4 regions of the Pseudomonas sp. S1_G07 genome follow, and region 2 is predicted to be linked to each of the others. Evidence: predicted binding sites of a transcription regulator. Region 2 holds the regulator's gene; each other region holds the start of a gene.
The links. The regulator FliA, encoded in region 2, starts transcription of late flagellar genes. The targets are predictions, from matches to a motif close to CTAAAGTTTNNNNNNNNNNNGCCGNTAA.
Positions count from the first base shown of each region.

Region 1: AB4O05_RS03860 (methyl-accepting chemotaxis protein) is a predicted target of FliA. The motif match lies at 2,973-3,000, and genes of this name have one in related genera.
Region 3: flgM (flagellar biosynthesis anti-sigma factor FlgM) is a predicted target of FliA. The motif match lies at 2,242-2,269, and genes of this name have one in related genera.
Region 4: AB4O05_RS18225 (methyl-accepting chemotaxis protein) is a predicted target of FliA. The motif match lies at 1,946-1,973, and genes of this name have one in related genera.

Region 1 covers NZ_CP162778.1:807,846-813,098, forward strand. Annotated here, with positions in the region: partial or broken gene AB4O05_RS03855 (YifB family Mg chelatase-like AAA ATPase) at 1-857, shown strand, start outside; gene AB4O05_RS03860 (methyl-accepting chemotaxis protein) at 897-2,873, opposite strand; gene AB4O05_RS03865 (LysR substrate-binding domain-containing protein) at 3,052-3,972, opposite strand; gene AB4O05_RS03870 (NorM family multidrug efflux MATE transporter) at 4,126-5,253, shown strand, end outside.
Region 2 covers NZ_CP162778.1:5,316,793-5,322,045, forward strand. Annotated here, with positions in the region: gene AB4O05_RS24140 (chemotaxis protein CheA) at 1-150, opposite strand, end outside; gene AB4O05_RS24145 (protein phosphatase CheZ) at 162-950, opposite strand; gene AB4O05_RS24150 (chemotaxis response regulator CheY) at 969-1,343, opposite strand; gene fliA (RNA polymerase sigma factor FliA) at 1,512-2,252, opposite strand; gene fleN (flagellar synthesis regulator FleN) at 2,249-3,082, opposite strand; gene flhF (flagellar biosynthesis protein FlhF) at 3,189-4,505, opposite strand; gene flhA (flagellar biosynthesis protein FlhA) at 4,518-5,253, opposite strand, start outside.
Region 3 covers NZ_CP162778.1:5,652,884-5,658,136, reverse strand. Annotated here, with positions in the region: gene AB4O05_RS25765 (MFS transporter) at 1-454, shown strand, start outside; gene AB4O05_RS25760 (flagellar brake protein) at 515-1,264, opposite strand; gene AB4O05_RS25755 (flagella synthesis protein FlgN) at 1,361-1,831, opposite strand; gene flgM (flagellar biosynthesis anti-sigma factor FlgM) at 1,880-2,203, opposite strand; gene flgA (flagellar basal body P-ring formation chaperone FlgA) at 2,346-3,110, opposite strand; gene AB4O05_RS25740 (chemotaxis protein CheV) at 3,204-4,136, shown strand; gene cheR (protein-glutamate O-methyltransferase CheR) at 4,181-5,008, shown strand.
Region 4 covers NZ_CP162778.1:3,994,754-4,000,006, forward strand. Annotated here, with positions in the region: gene AB4O05_RS18225 (methyl-accepting chemotaxis protein) at 1-1,811, opposite strand, end outside; partial or broken gene AB4O05_RS18230 (transporter) at 2,008-2,154, shown strand; gene ppk2 (polyphosphate kinase 2) at 2,174-3,094, opposite strand; gene pstS (phosphate ABC transporter substrate-binding protein PstS) at 3,279-4,307, shown strand; gene pstC (phosphate ABC transporter permease subunit PstC) at 4,381-5,253, shown strand, end outside.

The DNA.
Region 1 (5,253 bases), 1.6 Mb from region 2:
TGCTGCTTAGCGGGCCACCGGGCACCGGCAAGACCTTGCTCGCCAGCCGCCTGCCCGGTCTGCTGCCGCCGCTGAGCGAACAGGAGGCCCTGGAAGTGGCGGCAATCCAGTCTGTGGTCAGCCTCGCACCGCTCAGCCATTGGCCACACCGACCGTTTCGCCAGCCCCACCATTCCGCTTCAGGCCCCGCATTGGTCGGTGGCGGGTCGAAACCTCAGCCAGGGGAAATCACCCTGGCCCACCACGGGGTGCTGTTTCTGGATGAATTGCCCGAGTTTGATCGCAAGGTGCTGGAGGTATTGCGTGAGCCGCTGGAGTCGGGGCATATCGTGATTTCCCGCGCGCGCGACCGCGTAAGTTTCCCGGCGCGATTTCAACTGGTGGCAGCCATGAACCCCTGCCCTTGCGGTTACCTGGGGGAGCCCAGTGGGCGCTGTCGCTGTACGCCGGAGCAGATCCAGCGCTATCGCAACAAGCTCTCCGGGCCGTTGCTGGACAGGATTGACCTGCACCTCACCGTGGCACGGGAAAGCACAGCGCTGAACCCGACCCAACAGGCCGGCGACAACACCGCAAAGGCCTCAGCCCTGGTTGCCGAGGCCCGCGAGCGCCAGCAACGGCGCCAGGGCTGCGCCAATGCCTTCCTCGATCTGCCGGGGTTGCGCAGGCACTGCCAGTTGGCGAAAGCCGATGAAGGCTGGCTGGAGAGCGCCTGCGAACGACTGACGTTGTCGCTGCGCGCGGCGCACCGGTTGCTCAAGGTGGCCCGCACGCTGGCGGACCTGGATCAGGTGGAGGTCATCACCCGCAATCATCTTAAGGAGGCCTTGCAATACCGCCCGGCGGCGATCACCTGAGCCTTATACAGCCCCGCACACATGTCGATTAGCGGTGCCTCAGCGGAAGCGATCCACCTCATGGCGTAAGCTCGCAGCCAGCGTTTCCAGTTCCTTGGCGGTAATCGCCAGGTTCGATACCACTTCACGCTGCTCGCTGTTGGCCAGCGCAATGCTCTGCAAATTGCTGCTGAGCAAGGTCGCGGTGCTGCTTTGCTCCTGGGTGGCGGTAGTGATCGCGGCGAATTGCTGACCGGCCGAGCGGCTTTGCTCGTCGATACGCGCCAGGGCCGAAGCCACGTCGGCGTTGCGAGACAAGCCTTCCTGCATCAGCACTTTGCCGTGCTCCATGGTACTGATGGCGTTGCCGGTTTCCTGCTGGATGCTCTGGATCATCCCGGAAATCTCGTCGGTGGCCTGACGAGTACGCGACGCCAGGTTACGCACTTCGTCGGCGACCACGGCAAAACCACGTCCCTGCTCGCCGGCCCTCGCGGCCTCGATGGCGGCGTTGAGCGCCAGCAGGTTGGTCTGCTCGGCAATGGAAGTGATCACACCCACGATCCCGCCGATTTCCTGAGAACGCTGGCCCAAGGTATTAATCACTGTGGCGGTGCTGTTCAGTGCGGTGGCGATATGTTCCAGGGACGTCGACGCCTCGTTCATCGAGTTGCGACCGATGCGGGTTTGCTGGGCGTTTTCCTGGGCCAGGCGCTCGGTGTTGCCCATGTTGTCGGCAATATTCAGCGAGGTGGCGCTGAATTCTTCTACCGCGCCGGCCATGCTGGTGATCTCGCCGGACTGCTGCTCCATGCCTTCGTAGGCCCCTCCGGACAAACCGGACAGCGCCTGGGCGCGACCGTTGACCTCTTCGGCCGCCTTGCGGATATGCGACACCATGGTCGACAGCGCTTCACCCATCTGGTTGAAGCTGCGCGCCAGTTGGCCGATCTCATCATGGCTGGAGACGTTAAGCCGGGCGCTCAGGTCGCCTGCCCCCAGCGCTTCGGCCTGGCGAACCAAATCACTCAAAGGCTGCAGCTTGCTGCGCAACAGCCAGACCGTGGCCCCCACCGCCAGCAACATCGCCAACACACTGCCGATCACCAGGCGAATCCCGACCGCCCAGGTGACCGAGCGGATTTCGGCTTTCGGCATGCTCGCCACCACCGCCCAGGGCCCACCCTCGAACGGCACCGAAACGCTGTAGAAATCTTCGTTCTTGTCGCTCCAGAAACGGCCTTTGCCTGGGGTCTTGGCCAGGTCCAGCATCACCGGCACCGACTGATCCAGGGCCTGTACACCGGCCGGCGGTACCAGCCAGCGCTTCTGCTCATCCAGTAATGCCAGGGAGCCGGTCTGGCCAATACGGAAGCGCTTGAGGTTTTCAAACTGGGCGTTCTGGGCGTCGGTGTAATCAAAGCCGATAAACAGCACGGCAATAACCTGACCGCCGCTGTCGCGCACCGGGCTGTACTGTGTCATGTAGGAGCGATCGAACAACACCGCACGGCCAATGTAAGTCTGCCCACTGAGCACGCGCTGGTAAGCCGGGCCCTGGCGATCCAGTACAGTGCCGATGGCGCGGTTGCCGTCCTGCTTGGTCAACGATGTGCTGATGCGGATGAAGTCGTCGCCGCTGCGCACAAACACCGTGGCCACGCCACCCGATATCTGCTTGAACTCATCCACGTCGGCAAAATTGTTGTTCAGTATGTCGCTGCCCAGGTACAGGCTGGGGGTCTGCACACCCGCCACGGTTACGGGTTGGTCCGCGCGCACGCTCAAGCCAGCGCCAAAACGCTTTTCAAACAGCCCGCTCAAACGTTGCGTGCTCTCGCGCAAGGTTGTGTGGAAGGTGTTGAGTTGGTCGGCCAACAGGCGCGCCTCACTGGCCAGGTGCTCCTCGCGGGTATCGAGGTTGGCGGAGTCGAGGGAGCGCAAGGCGAAAACGGTACTGCCGCTGATAGCGATAGCCAAAATCACGGCTAACGCGAGACCTAACTGGGAGGCGATCCGGGCACGAGGTTGAGACATGTCAGCTCCTGGCCGAGGCCAGGATCATCCTGATCTCATAGCGCTGCTCGGCAAATTATCTGGTGGGAAACGTTGGTGCACGATAGTTTTAATACACCTACTTCGGCGGGCCGAGGCAATACTTGAGCGATTCACACGGGCATCGCGCAAACGGTTGCGCCCCAGCACCCAGGGCCATTCAATCGAGGCGCTCTACCGCCGGCAGCAACATCGCCTGCACCTCGCCCTGGAGAAAGTCCGCCAATCGCCGCAAGCGCTCGCCCCCAGGACGGGTTTTCGGCCACACCAGGTAGTAATTTTCTCCGCTGGCCACCGCCGTCGGCCACGGCAGGCTCAGCCGCCCTTGTGCCACGTCTTCGGCAACCATCAGCAAGTCGCCCATGGACACGCCGTACCCCCGTGCGGCGGCGATCATGCCCAACTCCAGCGTATCGAACACCTGACCGCCCTTGAGCGACACCTGGGACGACAGCCCCATGCGCTCCAGCCAATTGCGCCAGTCCCTGCGGTCGGGGGTGGGGTGCAGCAACTCGGCACTCGCCAGGCGGTTCACGTCCCAGGGGCCATCGCTCAACAGGTTCGGCGCACCGACGGGAATCAATAGCTCCGGGAACAGATAGCAGGCCTCCCAGTCCGCCGGAAAATGGCCGTAGCTCAACAGCACCGCGCAGTCGAAAGGCTCCTGGTTGAAGTCCACCTCGTCGACGCTCATCCAGGCGCTGGTGAGCTGCACTTCATTGCCCGGCTGCAAATGCCGGAAACGACTGAGCCGCCCCAACAGCCAGCGCATCGTCAGTGTGGACGGCGCCTTCATCCGCAGGATGTCATCTTCGGCGTTCAGGGTATGGCAGGCACGCTCGAGCGCGGCAAAGCCCTCGCGCACGCCAGGCAACAGCAGGCGCGCCGCTTCGGTGAGCTGCAGGTTACGCCCACTGCGCCGGAACAGGCGGCAGGCGAAATGCTCTTCAAGCGTACGGATATGTCGGCTCACCGCACTCTGGGTAATGGACAGTTCTTCGGCCGCGCGGGTGAATGAGTTGTGCCGGGAGGCGGCCTCAAATGCGCGCAGGGCATAAAGGGGAGGAAGACGACGAGACATAACGAAAGCTCCGACGGCGCGATACCAAAACCCTGCCAGAATAGGTCAGACATGAGTTTTAATCATGCAAACAATCGCTTTTATCCCTTTGCGAAATGGGTGCAGAGCGCCGAGAATCGAGCCTCTCCCCGACCCTCTGACTTTGTGAACTTGATGATCATGCAGCATCCGGCACGTACCGAACTCTGGGCCATTCTGCGGCTGTCAGGGCCGTTGATCGCCTCACAGTTGGCACACATGCTGATGGTGCTGACCGACACCTTGATGATGGCGCGACTGAGCCCCGAAGCACTGGCCGGAGGTGGCCTGGGCGCGGCGAGCTATTCGTTCGTATCGATTTTCTGCATCGGTGTGATTGCCGCCGTGGGCACCCTGGTAGCCATCCGTCATGGCGCGGGCGACATCGACGGCGCCACGCGTTTGACCCAGGCCGGGCTCTGGCTCGCCTGGCTGATGGCCCTGGCGGCGGCCTTGCTGTTGTGGAACCTCAAGCCGGTGTTGCTGATGTTCGGCCAGACCGACACCAACGTGCAGTCGGCGGGGCAGTTCCTGACAATCCTGCCGTTTGCCCTGCCCGGCTACCTGAGCTTCATGGCTTTGCGTGGTTTCACCAGCGCCATCGGCAAGGCCACCCCTGTGATGGTGATCAGCCTGGGTGGCACGGTGCTGAACTACCTGCTCAACCATGCGTTGATCGAGGGCATGTTCGGCCTGCCGAAACTAGGCCTGATGGGCATTGGTCTGGTCACGGCAATCGTCGCCAACGGCATGGCGCTGACGCTGATGTGGTACATCCGCAGCAACCGTGCCTACGCCGCCTACCCGTTGAGCCACGGTCTGCTGCGCCTCAACACCCAGTATTTGCGCGAGCTGTGGCGTCTGGGCCTGCCGATTGGTGGCACCTATGCGGTGGAAGTCGGGCTGTTTGCCTTTGCCGCCCTGTGCATGGGCACCATGGGCAGTACGCCATTGGCGGCGCATCAGATTGCCCTGCAAATCGTCTCGGTGGCGTTCATGGTGCCAGCTGGCATGTCCTACGCGGTGACCATGCGCATCGGTCAGCATTACGGTGCCGGGCAGTTACTGCGGGTGCGCATGGCCGGGCGGGTCGGCGTTGGCTTTGGGGCAGCGGTGATGTTGGGATTTGCCGCCGTGCTATGGCTGTTTTCCGACGCGCTGATCGGGCTGTTCCTCGACCACAACGACCCGGCGTTTCACGACGTGATCGTACTTGCCGTGAGCCTGCTCGCCGTCGCCGCCTGGTTCGAGTTGTTCGACGGA
Region 2 (5,253 bases):
AGTGTGAAAACCGCGAAAAATTGCATTGAGCAGGTTCGCATCATCCGGGCGGCTTTCCAGCTCGACCAGTTGTTCGGACAGTTGCTCTAAAATTTCGCCGGCCTCTACAAGGAAATCCTGAAGGATCTCTTCATCGGCGCCGAAGCTCATGTGGGTGCTCCTTAGAAGCCTAAACTGGATAACAGGTCATCTACGTCATCCTGACCTGACACAACGTCTTCACGTTTATCGGCATGAATCTGCGGACCTTCACCCTTGGCGAGATGTTTTTGTGGATCTTTTTCCGAGAGGATCGCTGCGCGGTCATGTTCGATGCCGGCAAAACGATCAACCTGGCCTGCCATCAGCACTAATTTGAGCAGATTGCTTTCCACTTCGGTGACCAATTGGGTCACGCGCTTGATCACCTGACCGGTAAGGTCCTGGTAGTCCTGGGCCAGCAGAATGTCATTGAGGTTGCTGGAAACCGTACGGTTTTCCTGCTCGCTGCGTGACAGGAACCCTTCGACCCGACGGGCCAGCTCACGAAACTCTTCAGCCCCCACTTCACGGCGCATGAAGCGGCCCCAGTCAGCGCTGAGCGCCTGGGCATCCGTCGCCATGCCGTTGACCAAGGGCGTGGCGTTTTCCACCAGGTCCATGGTGCGGTTGGCCGCCGCCTCAGTCAGCCTGACCACATAGGACAGGCGTTCGGTGGCATCGGTGATTTGCGAGATTTCTTCGGCCTGGGGCATGTGCGGGTCAATCTGGAAATTGACGATTGCACTGTGCAGCTCACGCGTGAGCTTGCCCACTTCCTGGTACAGACCGCGGTCACGGGTCTGGTTGAGCTCATGGATCAACTGCACCGCTTCGCCAAACTGGCCTCTTTCAAGGCATTCGACCAACTGGTGAGCATGTTTTTTCAGGGTTGACTCAAAGTCTCCCTGTGACGTTTCGTTATTGTCCATAGCTCCCCCGCGATGGCATTAGCCGTGGATGCGTTCGAAGATTTTTTCAATCTTCTCTTTCAAGGCTTGTGCAGTGAAAGGCTTGACCACGTAACCGTTGACCCCGGCCTGGGCGGCTTCGATGATTTGCTCACGTTTGGCTTCAGCGGTGACCATCAATACCGGCAGGTGCTTGAGCCTTTCATCGGCACGCACTTTGCGCAGCAAGTCGATACCGGTCATACCCGGCATGTTCCAGTCAGTGACCAGAAAATCAAAGTTGCCACTTTGCAACATCGGGAGCGCAGTGGTCCCGTCGTCTGCTTCGGCCGTGTTGGTGAACCCAAGGTCACGCAACAGGTTTTTTATGATCCGCCGCATCGTTGAGAAGTCATCCACGATGAGGATTTTCATGTTCTTGTCCAATTCGACCTCCAAGCAGTCTTAAACGCGCCCAGCACCTGGACGCGCCATTTCAATCAACAGGCATTACACAAAAAGGACTGTCGGGGGCACCCTGGATCAAACCGCAAAGGTCAAACACCCTCGCGGTGAAGTTCTCAAGCGCCCACACACTGCCTGTCAGCGCGCTCGCCACTCTCCCAAACGCCCCCGCAAGCGGGCCGCGCACTGGCTGTGTAACTGGCTGACCCGCGATTCGCTGACCCCCAGGACCTCACCGATTTCCTTGAGGTTCAGTTCTTCGTCGTAGTACAGCGCCAATACCAGTCGCTCACGCTCAGGCAAATTGGCAATCGCGTCTGCCAACGCGCCCTGGAAGCGTTCATCTTCCAGGTCGCGCGCCGGCTCCATATGAGTACTCGCTCCGTCCTCGTGCAGCCCTTCGTGTTCGCCGTCCTGCAACAGGTCGTCGAAACTGAACAGGCGGCTGCCCAAGGTGTCGTTCAAAATCCCGTAATAATCGTCGAGACTCAATTGGAGTTCGGCCGCAACTTCGTGATCTTTAGCGTCGCGACCGGTTTTTGCTTCAATTGCACGAATTGCGTCACTGACCATGCGCGTATTGCGGTGTACCGAACGTGGCGCCCAATCCCCCTTACGCACCTCGTCGAGCATCGCGCCACGGATGCGGATACCCGCATACGTCTCGAAACTCGCCCCTTTGCTGGCATCGTACTTGGTCGACACTTCGAGCAGGCCGATCATGCCCGCCTGGATCAGGTCTTCGACCTGGACGCTGGCGGGAAGGCGAGCCAGCAGGTGATAGGCAATACGCTTGACCAACGGCGCATAGCGTTCGATCAACTCACCCTGACTGTCACGGGCAGACTTCTTGTAAACGTTATAGCCGTTCGCGGTCATAGCACCGGTCCTGCGCTCGTCTGATGAACCAATCGCTCGACGAAAAACTCCAAATGCCCCCGGGGGTTGGCGGGCAACGGCCAGGTATCGACCTTCTGGGCAATCGCCTTGAACGCCAGTGCACATTTGGAACGAGGGAACGCTTCGTAGACTGCACGCTGCTTTTGCACAGCCTTGCGCACACACTCGTCGTAGGGAACCGCGCCGACGTATTGTAAGGCGACATCGAGAAAGCGATCCGTGACCTTGGTCAACTTGGCGAACAGGTTGCGACCTTCCTGCGGGCTCTGGGCCATGTTGGCCAGGACGCGGAAGCGATTCATGCCGTAGTCACGGTTAAGCAGTTTGATCAGCGCATAGGCGTCGGTGATCGAGGTGGGTTCATCGCAGACCACCAGCAGCACTTCCTGGGCCGCGCGCACGAAGCTGACCACGGACTCGCCGATCCCGGCGGCGGTGTCGATCACCAGCACGTCGAGGTTATCGCCGATATCACTGAACGCCTGGATCAGGCCGGCATGCTGCGCCGGGCTCAGGTGCACCATGCTCTGGGTGCCGGAGGCGGCCGGCACGATGCGAACCCCGCCAGGGCCCTGGAGCAGAACATCGCGCAGCTCGCAGCGCCCCTCGATCACATCGGCGAGGGTATGTTTGGGTGTCAGCCCGAGCAGAACGTCGACGTTCGCCAGCCCCAGGTCCGCATCCAGCAGCATGACGCGACGGCCAAGCTCTGCCAGGGCCAGGGACAAATTCACTGACACGTTAGTTTTGCCGACGCCACCTTTGCCGCCGGTCACCGCGATCACCTGTACGGGATGCATGCTGCCCATTTTATTTCTTTACCTTGTCTTGCTTAGACGCAGGCTACATGGCTTGGCCGCGTGAATCGCTTGCAGACCATCGATGTAGGTACATTTCACGGTGTTCATCCTGACTTCAACCGACCCGTTTTGTCGGGTTGTGGTAGAGGTCGGCGAACATATCGGCCATCGCTTCCTCGCTAGGCTCGTCTTGCATTTGCACGCTCACGGCGCGGCTGACCAACTGATGACGGCGCGGCAGATGCAGATCATCCGGGATCCGCGGCCCATCGGTCAGGTAGGCAACCGGTAGTTCATGGCTGATGGCCAAACTCAATACTTCGCCCAGGCTGGCGGTTTCATCCAGTTTAGTCAGGATGCAACCGGCCAGGCCGCAGCGTTTGTAGCTGTGGTACGCAGCAGTAAGCACCTGCTTCTGGCTGGTGGTTGCAAGCACCAGGTAATTCTTCGATTTGATGCCTCGCCCGGCCAGGCTTTCCAGTTGCATGCGCAACGCCGGGTCACTGGCTTGCAGGCCGGCGGTATCGATCAGCACCACACGCTTGCGCAGCAACGGGTCGAGGGCGTTGGCCAGGGACTGGCCCGGGTCGACGTGGGTCACCGACACATTGAGGATGCGGCCCAGGGTCTTGAGTTGCTCCTGAGCGCCAATGCGGTAGCTGTCCATGCTCACCAGGGCGATGTTATGGGCGCCATACTTGAGCACGTAGCGGGCCGCGAGCTTGGCCAGGGTGGTGGTCTTGCCCATGCCGGCGGGGCCGACCATGGCGATCACACCGCCCTCTTCCAGCGGCTCGATTTCCGGGGTAACGATCATCCGCGCCAGGTGGGCCAGCAACATGCGCCAGGCCTGGCGAGGCTCTTCGATTTCGCTGGTCAGCGCCAGCAGGTCACGGGACAACGGACCGGACAGGCCGATACGTTGCAGGCGGCGCCACAGGTTGGCCTGTTGCGGCTTGCTGCCTTGCAGTTGTGTCCACGCCAGGGAGCCCAACTGCACTTCCAGCAGCTCGCGCAGGCCGTTGAGCTCAAAGCGCATCGAATCGAACACGCGCTGATCGACCGCAGGTGCCGGGGCGGGCGCCGCAGGGCGCGGGGGTTCGATGAAAGTCGGCTCGACCAGCGGTTCGGCAGCGGTCAGCGGCAGGCCGGCGAACAGCTGGCGGTTGGTGGTGGCATCGCTGTCGCCACGCATGCTCAGCTCGGCCTGGGCCGAAACGATGCGCGAGGCAGTCTTGCGCAGCTCGTCTTCGAGCTCCATGTTCGGCACACGCGGGGCCAGGGCCTGAGGGGTGTAATCCAGGGCAGCCGTCAGCTCGACACCGCCGGCGATGCGACGGTTACCGATAATCGCGGCGTCGGCGCCCAGCTCATCGCGGACCAACTTCATGGCCTGACGCATATCGGCGGCGAAAAAACGCTTTACTTGCATAACCCACTACCCTCAGCCGTTGGGCCCTACTGTCGCGACAATAGTCACTTGCTTGTTGTCAGGAATTTCCTGATAAGCCAAAACGTGCAAATTCGGTACTGCCAGGCGTCCAAACCGCGACAACATCGCGCGGACCGGGCCCGCCACCAGCAGAATCACCGGTTGGCCCTGCATTTCCTGGCGCTGCGCGGCGTCGATCAACGAACGCTGCAGCTTCTCAGCCATGCTTGGCTCCAGCAGAACGCCCTCTTCCTGGCCTTGTCCTGCCTTTTGAATACTATTGAGCAATATCTGTTCCAACCTTGGTTCCAAGGTGATCACAGGCAGCTCGGAGTCAAGCCCCACAATGCTTTGCACGATAGCGCGGGATAAGCCGACGCGCACCGCGGCCACCAGCGCGGCAGTATCTTGACTCTTGGCGGCGTTGTTGGCGATGGCTTCGGCAATGCTGCGAATGTCGCGCACCGGCACCTGTTCGGCCAGCAACGCCTGTAGCACCTTGAGCAATTGCGACAACGACAGCACGCCCGGCACCAGCTCTTCGGCGAGTTTTGGCGAGGCTTTGCCGAGCAGGCCCATCAATTGCTGGACTTCTTCGTGGCCGATCAGCTCATGGGAGTGCTTGTACAGAATCTGGTTGAGGTGGGTCGCTACCACGGTACTGGCGTCCACCACGGTGTAACCCAGCGACTGTGCCTGGCTGCGCTGGCTGACTTCGATCCATACCGCTTCCAGGCCAAAAGCCGGA
Region 3 (5,253 bases), 340 kb from region 2:
GTTTTCCAACGACCATGTGGAAGGGGATCGGCGGGTATCGCTGACAGCCATGTTGCTGGTGACCTACGGCGTTGGCGCCAGTGTCGGGCCGTTGCTGGCGGGTGTGGTGATGAAGCTGTTCGGCAGCCAGATGCTGTATGCCTTCTTCAGCCTGTGCGCGCTGATCCTGGTGTGGCGAATCCGGCCTAAGGCCGTGACCAACCTGCACCAGGTGGAAGACGCACCGCTGCATCACGTGGCGATGCCCGACAGCATGTCGAGTTCACCGCTGGTGGCGGCGCTGGACCCGCGAGTTGACGAGCAGGTGGTCCAGGAGCAGATGCAAGCGACCGTCTCCGAGCCTGAGCCGGAGAATGACCCGCAGCCAACGGAGGATGAGCCGCTCTTTGAGGGGCCGCCAGAACCCCTTGGGCCGGAAGAACATCCCCATGACCTGAGCAGGGCGCGCCCCTGAACGCAAAAACGGGCAGATCCCAAAGGGTCTGCCCGTTTTTTTTGCCGCGATCTTCAGCAATTAAAAATCGTCGTCCTTGTCGAACCGGCGCGCTTCACGCTGCAACTGGTATACAAAGCGCTCAACCTGGCGCTGCACCAGGCCACTCATATTGTGGAAGCGCACGCCGGCGAAGGTGGTGTTGATCCTCTCTTCGAAGTGCAGATGACGCAGTTCCACCGAGGTAGTCATGCTGCCAAACGGCAGGGCGGCGATAAAGCGGTCGTACACTTGGCCCAATTGCAGGCGTTCGGAGATATCACCTTCAAAGCGCAATTTGCAGCCGGTAGCGGAAATATCCAGCAATTTTCCGCTTGCGGGAAACTTCAGCTTTTCGCCGCCCAACTCGATGCTCACCAGTTGCGCCAGTTTCAGGGCGGCACGGAATGCGTTGCGACGCTGGTGGTAGACCACCTCGTTCGGCAGGTGGCCAGTGTAGATACGGTGGCCGTCTTTCTCGCTGATGGTCAGGGTGCCATTGCTTTCCCAGGCGATGCGCACGCCGTCGTGGAACCCTTCGATGCGAAACGGTTCGCCGTTTTCCAGGTGGCGTTCGCCGTCGCGGGGAATCATTTCATCCAGTGCCAGCGCCTTGCTGTCACGGTTGACATCCACCAGGTAGCTTTGGAACCGCTGGCTGCGTTCGTGGAAGGTAATGATCAGCGGGTCATGGCTTTCTTGCAGCATCCGCAAGGTGCCGGCGATTTCCAGAGGCGTGGTGAGCACCTTGGGTGGCTGCGGAGCATCTTCCGCATTAAGGGCGTTGAACACGGTTCTTCCATCTCCAGACAAAATACGACTACACGCAAGAACCGGCATTTTGCCAGCATGTAGCGCACCTTGGATAGGGCGCGCTGTAAACCGGTGTCAGGCTTGGCTGCGGGTGCTCGGCTTGACCAGGCGCGAGGTGGAGCCTTGCGCGTTATAGAGTGCCGGAGGCTCTCCGCCGTGGAGTATACGTAACTGGTTGGCGGTCGTGGCTTGCTGAAGCTGGATCGACTGACCGTTGAGCAGGTTGGCTTCCTGGCACCGGGCGAGCAATTGATTGAGTTCTTTGCTCTGGGCCAGCAATTGATCGCCGACCGAGGAGTGACTGGCCAACTGCGCCAGGCCGTCATGGTCTGCCGGCAGGCCCAGGCTGGTGAGGATCTGGCTGCGTTTTTTGCCGTGCTGTTCCAGCAGCACGATCAGCGATTGCTTGCGCGCCAGGATTTCTTCCAGCAGCGGCATGTCCCGGCCATAAAGAGCCAGGGATTCTTCTTTTAGCAGCTCGAGCAATTGTTGCGTCGGCGCTAGATCATCAATGATCAGTTGCAGCAGGTTTTCGTCGTGATGCATGGCTGGCCTTGGTGTTTAAGCGTCCAAAAGCCCTGCGCAGGCCTTTGCCTAGCGCTCGGCTTCGAAGTTAAGCAGCTTGCTGGCTACACGGTTGCTGTCGACCTTATAGCTGCCATCGGCGATTGCCTGTTTCAATTCGGCCACTCGGGCTTTATTGACCACCGGTTGATCGCGCAGCGAGTCAGTGACCTTCTGCAACTGTTGAGCCTCATTGCTCAGGTGTACGGATTCCCCGCTTTGGCTGGCGCTGGCCTGTTCTGCCTTGGCGGGCAGTGGCTGGGCCTTGGCTTCTACGCTGTCCTTGGCACCGGTGGTGCGCGAAGTGCCTGACGTAGACGGGGTGTTATTTAAACGGCTGAAATCAATGACCATGATGAAAAAAACCTCTGGGTATTTGGACGCTTGCCATGTTTTCGGCAATACCCGGATTAACTTTAGGCGCGAATGACAATAAATCTCCGCACGGGATATCTCGTGCACAGTGTAGGAAAACCTGGCGTCCTGTACCAGTCATCTATAACGCGACCTCGACTTGCCCGGGGGCTGTCACCCGCGCCTTGATCACTCGATTGGAGTTGAGGTTCTTGACTCTGATCTGCTCGCTCATGCCGCCATTGGACAAGGCCTCCCCCGGCATTTTCACGCTGAGCCCGCCGCTGCTGGCCGAGATCACCACCTGATCGCCCTTGCGAATCACCTCGGCCTGTTCCAGGTGTACCAGGGTTATCACTTGGTCGGTGACCACTGGTCGGGTCAGTTTTTGCCCGATGGCCTGGTCCAGCGACGTCAGGTAGCCCTGGTTGATCTGGCTGATGTCCCGTTCACGCAGCGCCACGTCTTCGTCACCGATAATGCCGGTGCGCTTGAGCGGGCGCGTCACCACCACGACATCACGGAACAGTTTGACCTGGGCCGGCACGAATACGGTCCAGGGCGAGGCGCCGTCGCAGCGTACCCGTACCGTCACGCGGCCGATGGGTTGGGCGGGGCTTTCCAGGGACGCTGTCAATTCCTTGTCGCACATTGGCATACGCAGACGGGGGTCCAACGTGTTGACCTGGATTTCATAACGCCCCGGTGTCTGTGTGGTCGCCAGATAATCTTCTACAGTGAACTCAAGAAACCCTTGGGTGACGCCGATAAGTAGATCAGGCAAGGTGACGTTGTCTGCGCGGGCCGCGGTGCCCAGGCTGAATGCAAGCAACGCCAGCGTCACGCAGAGGGTTCTGCGATACGGTGTGAAGTCAGGGCGTCGGGAAACTGTCGTTTTCATAACCATGGCCAGCTAAATATCAAATCATCAGCAAAGCTCGTGCCGTTTAGTGTCGGGTACGCGTCGTACCCCCAAAGGTTTTAGCGTAGGAGTCTGGGCATGGCAGGTGTAATGGATGCAGTAAACCAGCGCACACAGCTGGTAGGGCAGAATCGCCTGGAATTGTTGCTTTTTCGTCTCGACGGCAAGCAGCTATATGGCATCAACGTGTTCAAAGTGCGGGAAGTGTTGCAATGCCCCAAGCTGACGATCATGCCCAAGTCCAGCCCGGTGGTGTGCGGCGTGGCCAATATTCGTGGGGCGACCATCCCGATTCTCGACCTGGCCCTGGCCACCAGTTCGGCAGGTCTGCAGGACCGTGAAAACCCGTTTGTGATCATCACCGAATACAACACCAAGACCCAGGGTTTCCTGGTACGTTCGGTGGAACGCATCGTCAATATGAACTGGGAGGAGATCCATCCGCCGCCCAAGGGCACTGGCCGCGATCACTACCTCACGGCGGTGACGCGAGTGGATAACCAGTTGGTGGAAATCATCGACGTGGAGAAGATCCTTGCCGAAGTGGCTCCTACCTCGGAATCGATCTCCGTGGGTGTGGTGGACGCCGAGACGGCGCATAAGGCGATTTCGTTGCGCGTGCTGACGGTGGATGACTCCTCGGTGGCGCGTAAGCAGGTGACCCGCTGCCTGCAGACCGTCGGCGTGGAAGTGGTGGCGCTCAATGATGGCCGCCAGGCGCTGGATTACCTGCGCAAGCTGGTGGACGAAGGCAAGAAGCCGGAAGAAGAATTCTTGATGATGATTTCCGACATCGAGATGCCGGAAATGGATGGCTATACGCTGACGGCCGAGATACGCAACGATCCACGCATGCAAAAATTGCATATCATCCTGCATACTTCGCTGTCGGGTGTATTCAACCAGGCGATGGTCAAGAAGGTCGGTGCCGATGACTTCCTGGCCAAATTCCGTCCTGATGACCTGGCATCCCGGGTAGTCGACCGGATCAAGGCAGCAGATCACAGCTGAGGGTTTTCACCCTTGGCAGTCTTATGATTTTAGAGGCGGTATCAGTGTCTACAGGTAATTTGGATTTTGAACAGTTCCGGGTCTTCCTGGAAAAAGCCTGTGGCATTTTGCTCGGTGAAAACAAGCAATACCTGGTATCCAGCCGTCTTAACAAAATGCTGGAGCAGCAGGGTATCAAGTCCCTGGGCGAGCTGGTCCAGCGTATCCAGAGCCAGCCGCGCAGTGGCCTCAAGGAGATGGTGGTCGATGCCATGACCACCAACGAAACCCTGTGGTTTCGTGATACCTACCCCTTTGAGGTGCTCAAGAGCAAAGTGCTGCCGGAGGCCATCAAGGCCAGCCCGGGACAGCGCCTGCGCATCTGGTCGGCGGCCTGCTCCTCGGGGCAGGAACCGTATTCGATTTCGATGGCCATCGATGAATTCGAACGGACCAACATGGGCCAGTTGAAGGCCGGTGCGCAAATTGTCGCCACCGACCTGTCCAGCACCATGCTCACCAATTGCAAGACGGGCGAGTACGACAGCCTGGCCCTGGGCCGTGGGTTGTCCCAGGAGCGCCTGCAACGTTACTTCGACCCGAAAGGGGCGGGGCGTTGGGCGGTCAAGGCGCCGATCAAGAGCCGAGTGGAGTTTCGCTCGTTCAACCTGCTCGACAGCTACGCCAGCCTGGGCAAGTTCGACATGGTGTTCTGTCGCAATGTGCTGATCTACTTTTCGGCCGAAGTGAAGAAAGACATCCTGTTGCGCATCCACGGCACCCTCAAGCGTGGCGGCTACCTGTTCCTGGGTGCTTCCGAAGCGCTGAACGGCTTGCCCGATCACTTCCAGATGGTGCAGTGCAGCCCGGGGATCATCTACCAGGCCAAATAGCCGGTATCCGCGATACAAACTGTGGGAGCCGGGCTTGCCCGCGATGGCGGTGTGTCAGTCGATGAATATGTCGGCAGGTACCGCGCTATCGCAGGCAAGCCAGCTCCCACATTTGTTTGTGCGGCAAGCCGGAGTAAAGCGGCAATCCCCATTGCCGCTTTACTGGCGCCACGCGGAAACCCATTGCCGCTTTTCTGGCATCGCCGCCGGCAAGCTCCCCGCAAACCCTTGATATATGGGCCCTT
Region 4 (5,253 bases), 1.3 Mb from region 2:
TCATTGATAGCGTCGAGGCTGGTCGAGGCCTGGTCAGCGGACTCGATACATTCTTGCGCGCGTAGTTTGCCCGCTTTCATTTGCTCGACGGCGTCGCCCGTGGCCAATTGCAGCTCTTGGATTATCCGGCGGATTTCTTCGGTGGAGTTTTGTGTGCGCGAGGCGAGGGTTCTTACCTCGTCTGCGACCACCGCGAAGCCTCGACCCTGCTCACCGGCGCGGGCCGCTTCGATGGCGGCGTTCAACGCCAGCAGGTTCGTTTGATCGGCGATGTTGCGGATCACCTCGATAACGCCGCCGATCTGCTGGCTGTGTTGCGCAAGCGCCGAGACCTTTTGCGCACTGCGCTCCACTTCATCGGCCAGGGCTTCAATAGTCACTCGGGTTTCCTGCATCTTCGCCAGACCGGCGTTGGAGGAATGGCTGGCGTGCTCGGCGGCATGGGCGGCACCCTCGGTGTTTTGCGCCACGTCCGCAACGCTGGTGGTCATCTCGTTGATGGCTGTGGCGACTTGTTCGGTTTCGCTTTGCTGGGCGCTCATCGAGCGTTTAGCCCGGTCAATCGACACGCCTATGCGCTCAGCCGCATCGGAGACTGATTGTGAACTCCGTTCGACCTGAGCCAGCGAGGAGCCAAAAGCTTGCACCATATGGTTAAGGCCATTGCTCATGTCGGCCATTTCATCTTTGCCACGGATTTGAATGCGCACGCTCACATCGCCCTGCGCGATCAGTTGGGTGGCAATCAAAACGTCGTTGATGGTTCGGCGCATGGCGCTGTAGATGCCGCTGAATACATACACCAGCAACAGGCCAAGAACAGCGAACATCACCAGGATGAATAACCGTTCCGAGATTTTTTCCTGAACGCGGCGCTCGAGCGCATTCATCAGTGCGTCCTGCAGGGTGTCTTGCGCTTTGTACAAGTCAGCCACCACGGCATTACCCTTGGCCGGCAAGTTCTGCACGCCGCTGATGGTGTCGCCTGGCGCGCCGATCAATACTTCAAGGTCGGCGCGAAAGCTGTCCAACCCCGCGAAAGCATTGGTGATCGGTGCCTGAATACGGTCGGCCAGAGCGGGTTCTCTGCGGCGCAACAGTGCCAGGTTTTGTTGAAGTTCCTTGCGGATGAGTAACTCAGTTTTGAGCATCGACTTGATCACGCTGCGCGTACCCGCACTCAACGTTTGGCCGTCATGCAGCCCGCTGGCCAGCCCGCGCAATTGCCCGACGATGTTGATTTGCCGTGGCAGTCTCAAGGTGCTCTGGTCGATCATGAACAGCGATGCGTAATCTTCATCCAACACCATGCCAGACGTGGCCGATATGTAGTACACGAAGTTCAACGTCTCGGTGAGTTGGTCGTTCCAATCGTCGAACATCGCGCTGGGGTTAGGCTGGGCCTTCGCCTGCTCGATCAACCGCTGCGCCCCCGTGTGCAGGCGCTGCACGCGATCACCGGTTTGCAGCTGCATGTTCAATTGCCTGTCGGTGGCGGCCAGTTTCGAAAAGGCGTCCTCCAGCTTCACCTGGTTGGCTGATAGATCGGCTTGAGCGGTTCTATCCCCGCTGAGCAAGCGGTTGGTGAGCGCGCGTTGCAACATCGATAAGCGCAGAACGGGCGTCACGTCCAATAGATAGCTCTGGCCCAATTCTTCCGAGCGAATGCCCTCAAGGCTTTCGTTGATTTGATGAATGACGCGTGTTCCGAGCAGAACCAGAGGGATCAGGACAATGATGGCCAGTACACCGAATTTCGTGGGAAAGCGTAATCGGTTCGCCAGGTGCACGGCAGGAGCAAGGATATTCATGGAGTTCTCACAGCCCGGAATGGGGCGGTTTGTAATGGGTTTGTAGTTGAGAACGTTCCATTTTCTCGGGTGCCTGGCTCTGCGTGGCTCATTCGGCGAATTACGTTTTTGTGTGATTAAACGTTTCAGTGAGTCTGTCGGCGTTGAGATCGAGAACTTTAGTTAAAGTTGTACATATAGTTATTTTTTGTACAGTTATTTTTGCGGTTCACAAAGCTGCCTCGAAGCACTGTATTCACAGCGCTCGTGGTGCCGCGCGCAGCAGCACCCGATGACCCTGCGCCTGGCGGAGCAGAGTCATCGGGTGACCTTGTACAAGGTGATGGGAGGAGGGTTGCAGTAACCTTGCCTGCTGCCGGGTATCAATAGCGCTGAGGCACGATGAGTTCCGGTGGCGTCGGATTGCGCGAGTAGTCTTCCTGCCGCTCGCGTTGCGGCAGTTCGATCACAGGCGCCGCCACCTCTTCATAGGGCATTTGCCCCAGCAGGTGGTGGATGCAGTTGAGGCGGGCTTTCTTCTTGTCATCGGCTTGTACCACCCACCACGGTGCTTCGGCGATGTGGGTGCGTTCCAGCATGATTTCCTTGGCCTTGGTATAGGCCTCCCAACGCCGACGCGACTCCAGGTCCATGGGGCTGAGCTTCCACTGCTTGAGCGGATCGTGAATGCGACTGAGAAAGCGCAGGTGCTGTTCCTGGTCGGAGATGGAGAACCAGTACTTGATCAACTGGATGCCTGAACGGGCCAGCATGCGCTCGAACTCCGGCACCGTGCGGAAAAACTCCTCGTACTGGTCGTCGTTGCAAAACCCCATCACTTGTTCGACGCCTGCGCGGTTGTACCAACTGCGGTCGAACAGCACGATTTCGCCGGCGGCGGGCAGGTGCGAAACGTAGCGCTGGAAGTACCATTGGGTCTGTTCGCGGTCATTCGGTGCGGGCAGGGCCGCCACCCTGCAGACCCTGGGGTTCAGGCGCTGGGTAATGCGCTTGATTACACCGCCCTTGCCGGCGGCATCGCGCCCTTCGAACAGGATCACTACCTTGTGGCCCGTCTTGACGACCCAACTCTGCAGCTTGACCAGCTCGCCCTGCAGGCGGAACAGCTCGCTGAAATAGATCCTGCGCGCTTCCTTCTCGCTGCCGTCCTTGATGTGCTCGTCGAACAGTGCATTGAGGTCATGCCCATCTTCGGATAATTCCAGTTCCAGCTCTTCGTCACTGTGATCCAGCAGCTCGCGGTGGATGCGCTGGATCAACGAGGTGTCTTCCAGTGAGGACATGGTCGTGCTCGCGTTGTGGGGGGATGGCAGAGTCTTAGACTCAATTTGTTACTGATCAATGACGGCAAAATTCGTTACGCAGGAGGGGAAAGGGAAAAAACAGCGCTTTGCCACTATGCATTCATGAAACCGTAACAAGAATGTTGCAAAGTTGCCGAGCCCGAAATCACTAGGATTTTCCTGAATGAAACGTCTGATGAAGTCTGCTGCACTCGCCGTCGCGGTTTCTCTTGGTGCCACCTCGGTGTTTGCTGCCGAAAGCATCCGCCTGACCGGTTCCGGCGCGAGTTTCCCAGCCCCGATCTACCTCACGTGGTTCAAGGATTTCAGCAAGAAAACCCCTGGTGTCACGGTTGACTACCAGTCCAAGGGCAGTGGTGCGGGTGTACAGGATTTCCTGAACAAAACCGTCGACTTTGCCGCCAGTGACTCCGCGATGAAAGACGAAGACATCGCCAAGGTCGCCGAAGGCGCACAATTGCTGCCGATGACCGCCGGTGAAATCGTGCTGGCCTACAACCTGCCGGGCAATCCGAAAGGGCTGAAGCTGCCACGCGACGTGTACTCCGACATCTTCCTGGGCAAGATCACCAAGTGGAACGACCCGAAGATCGTCGCCGCCAACCCGGAACTGAAACTGACCGATACGCCGATCACCGTCGTGGTGCGTGCGGACTCCAGCGGCACCACTGCGGTATTCACCAAGCACCTGTCGGCCATCAACCCGGACTTCAAGAAAGACTTGGGTGAAGGCAACACCGTCAACTGGCCAGCCAGCGACAAGTTCATCAAATCGCCCAAGAACGATGGTGTGACCGCCACCGTACGCCAGACCCCGGGCGCAATTGGCTACATCGAATACGGCTTTGCCAAGTTGGCCAAGGTTGACTTCGCCCAGTTGCAGAACAAGTCCGGCCATTACGTGGTGCCGAACGCCGAAAGCGGTGCAGAAGCACTGGCTGCGGTGAAGATGCCGGAAAGCCTGGTGGCCTGGCTGCCGGACCCGGACGGTGCCAAGTCCTACCCGATCACGTCCTACACCTGGATGATCTTCCGCAAGGACAACGGCAACCCGGCCAAGGCCAAAGCCATGCGTGAAATGGTCGAGTACAGCCTGACCGAAGGTCAGAAAATCGCCGACTCGATGGGCTACATCCCGCTGCCACCTTCGGTTGTCAATCAGGTTCGTAAAGCGTCCGCCAACATTCAGTAAGGCTTGCCAGGCTCTCTCGGCATGGGGTGTCAACCATGCCGGGAGCGCTCTCTCCCTGTTTCGGAATTAGCCAATGAACACACCTTTTGTCGTCCCGGTTAACCCGGACTCAGCATGCCAGCCACCGTCCACCAAGGATTTCCTGATGGATCGCACCTTTCGTGCGCTTGCACGCATAGGCGTGGTGGTGGTGCTGGCACTGGTTTTTGCGCTGGTGTTCGAAGTAGGCCGCAAGGCGCTTCCAGGTATGGAAAAGCATGGCTTTGACGTGCTGTTCGGCAGCGTGTGGGACGTTAACCAAGGTAAATACGGCATTCTGCCGGCGATTTGGGGCACGCTTTACAGCGCGCTCATCGCGCTGCTGATCGCGGGCTTTTTCGGCGTCAGCATGGCGATTTTTCTCACCCAGGATTTCCTGCCCGCGAAGCTGGCGGCGGTGTTTCGCACCATCGTCGAATTGCTCGCGGCCATCCCCAGCGTGGTCTATGGCCTATGGGGCATCTATGTCGTGATTCCCGCCATTCGCCCGCTCACCGCGTGGTTGAACACCGAGCTGGGCTGGATTCCGTTTTTCGGCACGTCCCTGAGCGGGCCGGGGTTACTCCCGGCTGCGCTGGTACTGGCCATCATGATCCTGCCGACCATCGCTGCCGTTTCCCAGGACGCCCTCACCGGCGTACCGATGAAAACCAAGCAGGCCGCCTACGGCATGGGGACCACCCATTGGGAAGCGATCCTCAAGGTGATGGTGCCATCCGCCGCGACCGGTATCTTCGGATCGCTGGTGCTGGGCCTGGGGCGCGCCCTGGGTGAAACCATGGCCCTGGCGATGCTGGTGGGCAACGCGAACAACATTTCCCTTTCCCTGTTTGCACCGGCCAATACCCTGGCGGCCTTGTTGGCGCTGAACTTTCCCGAAGCCGGGCCGAACGAGATCGAGGTACTG